3 regions of the Streptomyces sp. NBC_00988 genome follow, and region 2 is predicted to be linked to each of the others. Evidence: riboswitches for the same ligand, from Rfam matches in the RefSeq annotation. Region 2 holds a riboswitch; each other region holds the start of a gene.
The links. A riboswitch is a leader RNA that binds a small molecule or an ion and turns the genes downstream of it on or off. The one in region 2 is predicted to bind S-adenosylmethionine.

Region 1 (3,263 bases), 1.4 Mb from region 2:
CCAGGTGGTTGATGACCCGCAGCAGCGTGGACTTCCCGGAGCCGGACGGGCCGAGGATCACGGTGACCTCGCCGGGCCGCACGGTCAGGTCGACGCCGTCCAACACCCGGTGCGCGCCGTACCACTTGTGCACGTCGTGCACCTCTACGGCGGCGGGTGTGATGTCCGCCAGCGGTTCGACGGTGTTGGTGGTCATACGGCGGCCTCCCTGCGGATGCGGGCCCGCAGGTCGGTGACACCGGTGCGGAGTTTCTGGATCGGGGTCGGCGGCAGGGAGCGGGTGGCGCCCCGGGCGTAGTGCCGCTCGACGTAGAACTGGATGACGGACACGACGCTGGTGAGGATCAGGTACCAGACGGTGACGACCAGGAGCAGCGGCACGATGTCACCGGGGTAGGTGGAGCCCATCGTCTGCGCGGAGCCGAACAGGTCGAGCAGCGAGACGTAGAAGACCAGTGAGGTGCTCTTGATCAGGCCGATCAGCTGGTTGACGTAGTTCGGGGTGATGGAGCGCAGGGCCTGCGGGAAGACGATTCTGCGGAACTGGTAGCCCTTGGGCAGGCCGAGGGCGGAGGCCGCCTCGTGCTGGCCCTGGTCGACGGAGAGGATGCCGCCGCGGACCACTTCCGCCGCGTAGGCCGCCTCGTTGAGGCTGAGGCCGACGACGGCGACGGCCATGTCGGTGGCGAGCTTCGACTCGTCGAAGGAGAAGAAGGCGGGGCCGAAGGGGACGCCGATGCTGAGCGTCTGGTAGAGGGCGCTGAAGTTGTAGAGGAAGATCAGCACCACGATGAGCGGGATCGAGCGCAAGGCCCATACGTAGGTCCAACTCGCCGCGCGCAGTACCGGGCTCTTGGAGAGCCGGGCCAGGGCGAGCAGGATGCCGCCGAGGAGGCCCAACACCGCGCTCAGTGCGGCCACTTCGAGGGTGATGACGAGTCCGTCGAGGATCGTCGGACGCAGGAACCAGTAGCCGAAGCGGTCCCACTGGTAGAAGGAGTTGGTGACCAGTCCGTGGATGAACTGGGCGACCAGCACCAGCACGACCAGGGTGACGATCCACCGGCCGGGCCGGCGCAGCGGCTGAACTCGCTGTGCTGTCAGGGGTTTTGACGGTGCATCAGTGGACGGGGCGTCGGCCAGGGACACGGTGGTGCCTGGGGGTTCACTCATGGTGGGCTCCGGCAGGTTCACAGACCCCGGTCCGTGGCGGTGGACGCGCGACGGCGGACGGCACGCGCGGGTGCACGGGACCGGGGGCGGGGAGGGGGCAGGCACACCGACGGGATCGGGTGTGCGTCAGAGGTGCGTCGGCCGACTGGTCGTCAGGCCCGACAGCGGGCGCGGCCCGAGGCGGTACACAGTGCGCTGCTGACCCGGAGCAGATCGACAGCGCGGTCGGCGACGAACAGGTTGGCGTACGACAGTACGCAGCCCTGCGGGCGGCATGTGGCCGTCCTGGGAGCTGCGTACATGGCGTCACCTGTCACTGTTCCGGCCCCGCGGGGCCTCGCGCTTACCGAACGTCATCCGGTCCGGTCGTCACCTGGGGCACCCCACCGCGTGCGAGGGTTGCCGGTCAGCAAGCCAGGGCTTGTCGCTGACACTCATGACCGTTCTGGGTCGCAAGTTAAGACAATTGTCCGAACGCATGTCAATGGCTGTCCATCAACTGGACGGCACAGACCGCGCTCAGCTGCGGCAAGCTCCTGTTTCGTCCGCCGCGTGGGCCGCCCAGTCCAGGATCTGGACAGCCGCGCCGGCGGCCTCCAGGCCCCGGCAGCGGGCGTGGTGGCGGCGGGCGATGCCGTCGAGGTCGAGGTGGGTGCCGAAGGCCGGGTGGGCGGCCAGCCGACGGGCGTAGGCCCACAGGTGGGGGTGGTCGGCGATGCGCTGCACGGCGGCGGCGTCCAGGTGATTGCGGTGCACGGTGTCGAGCTGCACCAGCGACACCCACAACTCGACGTCGGCGGCGGTGAGTTCGTCGCGGAGCATGTGCTCGCGGCCGTCCAGCCACCGGTCCAGCGAACCCAGCGTCTCCAGCAGTCGGCCGACCGCCGCGTCGCGCTCCTCCTGCTCGACACCGGCCGCACCGGCGCGCTGCGCGGCGTCCTCGATGCCTTCCGCGCACAGCCGCTCGACGGCCTCGATCTCCGACTCGGCGCCGCAGGGGTACAGCTGGGGTCCGCCCTCGCCGAAGTGCCGGGCGAGGTCGCGCATGATGTCGGGAGCGTGGGTGCTGACGATCCGGCCGGACCAGTCGTCGCTGAGCACCGGCGCGGTGGCCGGTCCTGAGTAGCGGTGCGCGCTCGCCTCGTAGAGCGGGCGCAGCGCGGAGTGTCCACCACTCGGACAGTCGGGTACGGCGGACAGGAACACGGCCGGACAGCTCTCGTCGAGGCCGAGCAGGCTGTGCGTGACGGCGATGCGGAGGCCGTCGGCGCAGGCGGTGGACAGATGGAGGCGGTAGCGGCGCGGCACGGCGTAGTGCCCGCTGCGCGCGTCACTGCCGATCCGGCCCCGGAAGGTGGGGGCGGAGCGGGGTGCGGGGACGGCGGCGAGAGGCGTGCTGGACGTGCTGGACATGGGACTCCCCGGGTACGGGCGCGTGGACGTACGCGCGGCGGAAGCGTCGTCGAGCGGAGGACGGGGGCTCAGCGCGGGGGGTTCAGCGCGCTGCAGACCCGCAGCAGGTCGATGTGACGGCGGGAGGTCAGAAGAGGCGAACGGTCCACGCGGCTGGTGGTGACCGGCTCAAGGCGCCCCATTGTTTCCCTACCTGTTCACTAGGATTCCCTACTGGAGTGTCGATCCGCCGTCGCCCGGGGTCAAGAGGGCGTCCACGGGTCGGGCACGGATGCCCGACCCGTGGACGCGCCGGGCCGCTACTTCGCGTACATCAGGGTGCCGAAGCCGAGCTGGTCGTAGCCGCCGCTGGTGGAGCCGTAGTCACCCCCTCCGCCCTCGGGGGCGACCGAGTAGGCCATCGCGGAGATGTACTTGTCGTCGAGGTACAGGCGCCGGTTGTAGTGGTAGTGGAGCATCGCCCACACCGGGCGGACCTGGCCCCTGGAGCCGGAGGCGATGACGGTCTGCTCGCTGTAGGAACAGGTCTGGCCGGTCCCCCAGCTGTAGGTGGTGTAGGGCACGTCGCTGCCGAGGTTGTACTTCGCGACGTACTGGGCGGCCTTCATGAAGCGTCGGCTGTCGTACGAGTACAGGTCGTCGCCCTGGTTCCAGGCCATCTCGCAGATCGCGCCCAT
Region 2 (3,263 bases):
TGCAGCTCTTCTGGGGCGAACCCCTCGCCGGACTCGCCGAACGCGTCGACCGGCTCAGGGCGTTGAGCGACCAGGTCGGCCGTCGGCACCGGCCACTCGAATTCGGCCTGCGGATCACCACCGTGGTGCGCGACACCACGGAGGAGGCGTGGCGGGCGGCGCAGGAGAGGGTCGCGCGCATGGCGGCCGGCCCAGGTGACGAGCTGACCTGGACGGGGAACCGGAAGGCGGCCGTCGGACAGCAGCGGCTCTACGACCTCGCCGCCCGGGGCGAGGTGCTCGACACCTGCCTCTACACCACACCGGGCAGGTTCGGCGGCGGGGGAGCGGCGACGACCTGGCTGGTCGGCTCCGCCGCCGCCGTGGCCACGGCGCTGGACAACTACCGCAAGCTCGGCATCACCCACTTCGTCCTCTCCGACACGCCCTACAAACAGGAGATCATCCGCGTCGGAGACCAACTCCTGCCCCGGCTGCGCTGATCCGCGTGCTGTCGAACGCCGTCCTCGTCGTCATCGGCGGACTCCCCGGCACCGGGAAGACCACGCTGTCCCGACTCCTGGCCGCACGCATCGGGGCGGTACACCTGCGCGTCGACACCATCGAGCAGGCCCTCGTCCGCTCTGGCCTGGCGCGGCATCCCGTCGGGCCGGCCGGCTACGTCGTCGGGTACGCCCTGGCCGAGGAACACCTCCGGCAGGGTCTCACCGTGATCGCGGAGTCGGTCAATCCGCTGGCCGTCACCCGCGACAGCTGGCGCGACGTGGGGGCCCGGGCGGGCGTTCCGGTCGTGGAGGTCGAAGTGATCTGCTCGGATCCGGCCGAGCATCGGCAGCGGGTGACATCCCGGTCGGTCGACATTCCCGATCTGCCGCTTCCGGACTGGCAGCAGGTCCGCCGGCGGGACTAAGAACCCTGGAACCGTGACCACATCACCCTCGACACCGCCGGGGACCGACCGCGGGAATCGCTCAACTCCCTTCTCCACCACCTCGATCGACTCCAGCTCCTGCCGCGGCGGTGAGTGCTTTCCCCTCGCACCGGTGCGAGGCCCGGGGGCGTCTTGACGCCGGAAGAACAGTCGATCTACGGTGAGCGCGAGCTACGAGTTCCGGTGATCAAGCCCTGGCTGGCCGGACGGCAACCCTCGACGCAGTGGGGTGCCCCAGGTGACGGCTCGGCGGATGTTCCTGTTCTGCAAGTGCGTTCCCACCGGCCTCAGTTGCCGGCGACACCCCTAGGAGGACGACGTGGCAACCGGCCTCGTGCTGTGCTCCCGGCGTCATGTGGATCTGCTGCTGGTCTCCAGCTGTCTCTGTCACAGCTGACCCGTTCCTCGCGCGGCACCTCCACCCTCACCCTTCACGCGACAGCGCGCGCCCGGCATGTCCTGCCGCCGCACCCCTTTCGCGCACCCACCCATGCGGAGACAGAGACCAGCCATGGCACACTCCAGCACCCACAGACCTCTTCGGCCCCTCGGCGCCCTGTCCCTCGGCACGGCCTTCCTGGTCGCCCTCACCGGCTGCACCAGCAGCAGGACCACCGCTGCTTCCGGCGGTCCGACGATCACCGTCGGCACCACCGACCAGGTGACCAGCCTCGACCCGGCGGGCGCCTGGGACGCGGGCTCCGGCACCATCGAGAGCGAGGTCTACGCGACCCTCCTCAGCGTGAGGAACGGCGCCACCGAGGTCTCCCCGGACCTCGCCACCGGCATCGAACTGACGGGTCCCAAGCAATACACGGTGACGCTCAGGAAGGGCCTGAAGTTCGCGAACGGTCACCAACTCACCTCCTCCGACGTCAAGTTCAGCTTCGACCGGACCCTGAAGATCGCCGACGAGAACGGCCCCTCGTCGCTCCTGTACAACCTCGCCTCGGTCGCCGCCCCGTCACCGACCACGGTCGTCTTCACCCTCAAGTCCGCCAACGACACTCTGTTCCCCCAGGTGTTGTCCACCGCGGCCGGCTACGTCGTCGACGAACAGACCTTCCCCGCGGACAAGATCCTCGACGACAAGGCCATCGTCACGGCCAAGCCCTGGAACGGCCCGTACGGCGTCACTGACTACGACAAGAACTCGCTCGTCTCCTTCACCGAAAACAGCGCCTACGGCGGCCAGTTGGGCACCCCGAAGACCAAGAACATCCAGCTCAAGTACTACACCGACGCCAGCAACCTGAAGCTCGACGTCCAGCAGGGCACCGTCGACGCCGTCTACCGCACCCTCACCACCGCCGACCTCGACGACCTGGCCAAGAAGAAGGACATCAAGGTCCACACCGGCTCCGGCAACGGCATCCGTTACATCGTCTTCGACCTCCAGACCCAGCCCTACGGCACCAAGACCAAGGACGCCGACAAGACCAAGGCGCTGGCCGTCCGCCAGGCCGTCGCCGACTCCGTCGACCGGGCCCAACTCGCCCAGCAGGTCTACAAGAACAGCTACCAGCCGCTGTACAGCTCGGTGCCCGACGGACTCACCGGCGCCACCGACTCCTTCAAGTCGCTCTACGGCGACAAGAAGGGCGGCCCCGACAAGACAGTGGCCGCCGCACGGCTGAAGGCGGCGAAGGTGACCACTCCCGTCACCCTCAACCTCCAGTACAACAGCGACCATTACGGCTCGTCCTCGGCCGACGAGTACGCGCTCGTCAAGACCCAGCTCGAAGCGACGGGGCTGTTCAAGGTGAACCTCCAGTCCACCGAGTGGACCCAGTACGGCAAGGACCGCGTCAAGCACCTCTACCCGCTCTACCAACTCGGCTGGTACGCCGACTACTTGGACGCCGACAACTACCTCTCGCCCTTCTACTCGGCCAACAGCTGGGTCGCCAACGGCTACGACGACCCCGCCGTACGGTCGCTGATCCAGAAGGAGGAGACCGAGACCGACGCGGCCAAGCGCGCCGAACTCCTCAAGCAGGCCCAGGACAAGGCCGCCGCGCAGGTGCCGCTGCTGCCGCTGCTCCAGGGGTCCACCGCGATCGTCACCCGCACCGATGTCGGCGGTGTGCCGGACGCGCTGACCAGCGCGTACACCTTCCGCTGGGCAGGACTGTCGACGAAGTGAGCGCCCTGACCCAGGAGACGACCCCCGGCGTCGTCGGCAGCCCCGCCGACGGCGCTGGCGGGTACGGACTCGCCCGCTACCTGCTGGTCCGCTTCCTCCTCATCCTCCCCACCGTGTTCATCCTGGTCAGCCTGGTCTTCTTCCTGATGCGCGCCACCGGCGACCCGATCAGCGCCGCCTTCGGCG
Region 3 (3,263 bases), 7.9 Mb from region 2:
ATCGGCGCGACCGTCGACGACAACGGCGTCGAGCGCAAGGTGAAGGGTTCCCAGAAGCTGCGCGCCAAGCTGAGCGAGGCGTACTACGGCGAGGAGTCCCAGATCCCCAAGCCCACCGTCGAGGAGTACAAGGAGATCACGAGCGGCCACGGCCACCACTGATCGCTGAGGCGTCGCCACGCCACAGTCGAAGGGCCCCGTCCGAACACCGGACGGGGCCCTTCGCCGTGCCCCGCGCTGGATAGGGTGGGGACGCATAGGGAAACCAGGTTTCTACGACACTCAGGAGCGGCCGTATGAGCGCTGTGACCCCCGCTGGAGGCGACACCGCGGCGGCCCGTTCCTGGCCCGACGTACTGAGCGCGCTGCTGGCCGGACAGGACCTGAGCACCGCCGACACGGCGTGGGCGATGGACCGCATCATGAGCGGTGAGGCGGCGGACGCCCAGATCGCGGGCTTCCTGGTGGCGCTGCGGGCCAAGGGCGAGACCGTCGAGGAGATCAACGGCCTCGTCGAGACGATGTACGCCCACGCGAAGCCGCTGGACATCCCGGGGCCGGCCGTCGACATCGTCGGTACGGGCGGCGACCGGGCCAAGACGGTCAACATCTCGACGATGTCCGCCATCGTGATCGCGGGCACCGGCGCGAGGGTCGTCAAGCACGGCAACCGCGCCTCGTCCTCGGCGAGCGGTTCCTCCGACGTGCTGGAGCGGCTCGGCATCAACCTGGAGCTGTCGCCCGAGCGGGTCGCGCAGGTGGTGGAGGAGGCCGGGATCACGTTCTGCTTCGCGGCGAAGTTCCACCCCACGATGCGGTTCGCGGGCGCGGTCCGGCGGGACCTGGGGGTGCCGACCGCGTTCAACCTCCTCGGTCCGCTGACCAACCCGGCCAGGGTCACCTCGTCGGCGGTCGGCTGCTTCGACACCCGCATGGCCGGGCTCATCGCCGGCGTGCTTGCCGAACGCGGCTCCTCCGCGCTGGTGTTCCGCGGCGACGACGGCCTCGACGAGCTGACGACCACGGCCACCTCCCGGGTGTGGATCGTCCGCGACGGCAAGGTCACCGAGGAGGCCTTCGACCCGAGGGACGTCGGCCTCGAACTGGTCCCCGTGGAAGCCCTGCGCGGCGCCGACCCCGAGTACAACGCCGGCGTCGCCCGCCGTCTCCTGGACGGCGAGACCGGCCCCGTACGGGACGCCGTACTCCTGAACTCGGCGGCTGCCCTGGTGGCGCTTGAGGCCGGGGACGGGCCGCTGGTGGACCGGATCCGGGCCGGGATGGAGAAGGCTCGGGAGTCGGTCGACTCGGGGGCGGCCAAGCGCACGCTGGAGCGCTGGGCGGCCGCCAGCAACGCATAGCGGTACGGCGGTCGTCGTCCCGCGATCCGGACACGGGTTGCGGGACGACGATCACCTCGCGTAGGTTTTCTGACCAGGTCATGAGTGACAGTCATGAGGCCCCGGCCGACTGTCCGGCAACCCTCCGTCCGTGGCGGGGTGCCCCGGGTGAAGACCAGGCCGTGGGCAGCGAGGTCTGCGGCAAGCGCGGGCCCCTCGAAAGACACCAGGGGTCCTGGTCATCGAGGGAGCTCTCTGTGAGCAAGCGAATGCGATAGGGCGCGAAGCCCCCACTCCGCACATCCCCTTTCACCCTTTCCTGCGCCGAAGCCGTGTCCGCTCGCGCAGTGAATTCGCCTGCCTCTCACGGGAGTTCGCCATGTCTGTCTCCACCGTTGCCGCCGCTCAGACCATTTGTGCCCAGCTGCCCGTTCTCGGCCGGGATGTCACCGTCCCGCTCGTCACGGGCGGCGAAGTCACCTACGCGGCGCTCGACTACGCGGCCAGCGCCCCCGCCCTCCAGCGCGTCTGGGACGACGTGGCGGCCTACGCCCCGTACTACGGCAGCGTGCACCGCGGCGCCGGCTACCTCTCGCAGCTGTCGACGGACCTGTTCGAGAACGCCCGCAGGACGGTCGAGGAGTTCCTGGACTGCCGCCCCGACGACCAGCTGATCTTCACCCGCTCCACGACGGACTCCCTGAACCTCCTCGCCGCCGCCCTCCCGGCCGACTGCCAGGTCTTCGTCTTCGAGACCGAGCACCACGCGTCCCTGCTCCCCTGGAAGAACGCCCGGGTCACCTACCTCAACGCCCCGCGCACCCCGGGCCAGGCCGTTGAGACCCTGGAGCAGGCCCTCGCCGCCCGCGACCCCCAGGGCCCGGCCCTGGTCTGCGTCACCGGCGCCTCGAACGTCACCGGCGAGCTGTGGCCGGTACGGGAGCTGGCGGCCGCGGCGCACGCCCACGGCGCCCGGATCGTCCTGGACGCCGCCCAACTCGCCCCGCACCACCCGGTGTCCGTCCAGGACCTCGACGTCGACTGGATCGCCTTCTCCGGCCACAAGCTCTACGCCCCCTTCGGCTCGGGCGTCCTGGCCGGCCGCGCCGACTGGCTCCAGGCGGCCGACCCCTACCTCGCGGGCGGCGGCGCCAGCCGCAAGGTCACGCGGCGCGAGGACGGGGGAGTGGACGTGGAGTGGCACGACAGCGCGGCCCGCCACGAGGCCGGCTCCCCGAACGTCATCGGCGCCTACTCCATCGCGTCGGCCTGCAAGGCGCTCACGGAGGCGGGCTTCGACACCCTGGTCGCCCGCGAGCAGCACCTGATCGAGAAGGTGCGGGCGGGCCTGGCCGAGGTCCCGGAGGTGCGCGTGCTGTCTTTGTTCGGCGACGACGCCCCGAGGGTGGGCGTGATCTCCTTCGTCGTCGACGGCTGGAACAGCTCCCACTTCGCCGCCGCGCTCTCCGCCGAGTACGGCATCGGCGTCCGCGACGGCCTCTTCTGCGCCCACCCCCTGGTCCGCACCCTGCTGGGCAGCGACCCCCAGACCCAGGGCGAGTGCGGCGCCCCCGAGGCGGCCCCGGGCGAGAAGTCCCTCAACGCCATCCGCGTGAGCTTCGGCGCGGGCACTCCGGACGAGCACGTCGAGCGGTTCATCACGGCCGTACGGGAGCTCGTGACCGACGGCGCCAAGTGGAACTACCGTACGGAGGACGGCCGTTGCGTGCCGGCCGTGTGATGATCCCAGGGTGGGCATTCCACCTCGGGTGAGTGAGTCGGCGGCGGCCGAAGGGCTCGGCGAGCTGTTGGACGAGGCACTCGTACGGCGTACGCCGCGCCTCCTCGGCGGCAGGCCGGTGTACCTGTACGAGGAGGGACTCGTCCTCGTCCCCGGTGCGCGGGCCCGTCGCTGGGCGGACG

Region 1: linked by a shared signal. The riboswitch ahead of OG496_RS47435 (amino acid ABC transporter permease) and the one ahead of OG496_RS53690 (ABC transporter substrate-binding protein) in region 2 are both predicted to bind S-adenosylmethionine.
Region 3: linked by a shared signal. The riboswitch ahead of OG496_RS18205 (aminotransferase class V-fold PLP-dependent enzyme) and the one ahead of OG496_RS53690 (ABC transporter substrate-binding protein) in region 2 are both predicted to bind S-adenosylmethionine.

Annotation. Positions count from the first base shown of each region.
Region 1 covers NZ_CP108730.1:10,502,846-10,506,108, reverse strand. Annotated here, with positions in the region: gene OG496_RS47440 (amino acid ABC transporter ATP-binding protein) at 1-196, opposite strand, end outside; gene OG496_RS47435 (amino acid ABC transporter permease) at 193-1,173, opposite strand; SAM riboswitch class IV at 1,508-1,615, opposite strand; gene OG496_RS47430 (glutathione S-transferase C-terminal domain-containing protein) at 1,693-2,586, opposite strand; gene OG496_RS47425 (putative leader peptide) at 2,655-2,768, opposite strand; gene OG496_RS47420 (alginate lyase family protein) at 2,886-3,263, opposite strand, start outside.
Region 2 covers NZ_CP108730.1:11,922,688-11,925,950, forward strand. Annotated here, with positions in the region: gene OG496_RS53680 (LLM class flavin-dependent oxidoreductase) at 1-482, shown strand, start outside; partial or broken gene OG496_RS53685 (AAA family ATPase) at 488-1,024, shown strand; SAM riboswitch class IV at 1,101-1,210, shown strand; gene OG496_RS53690 (ABC transporter substrate-binding protein) at 1,443-3,077, shown strand; gene OG496_RS53695 (ABC transporter permease) at 3,074-3,263, shown strand, end outside.
Region 3 covers NZ_CP108730.1:4,009,732-4,012,994, reverse strand. Annotated here, with positions in the region: gene OG496_RS18215 (cytochrome bc complex cytochrome b subunit) at 1-162, shown strand, start outside; gene trpD (anthranilate phosphoribosyltransferase) at 297-1,361, shown strand; SAM riboswitch class IV at 1,438-1,554, shown strand; gene OG496_RS18205 (aminotransferase class V-fold PLP-dependent enzyme) at 1,720-3,081, shown strand; gene OG496_RS18200 (hypothetical protein) at 3,092-3,263, shown strand, end outside.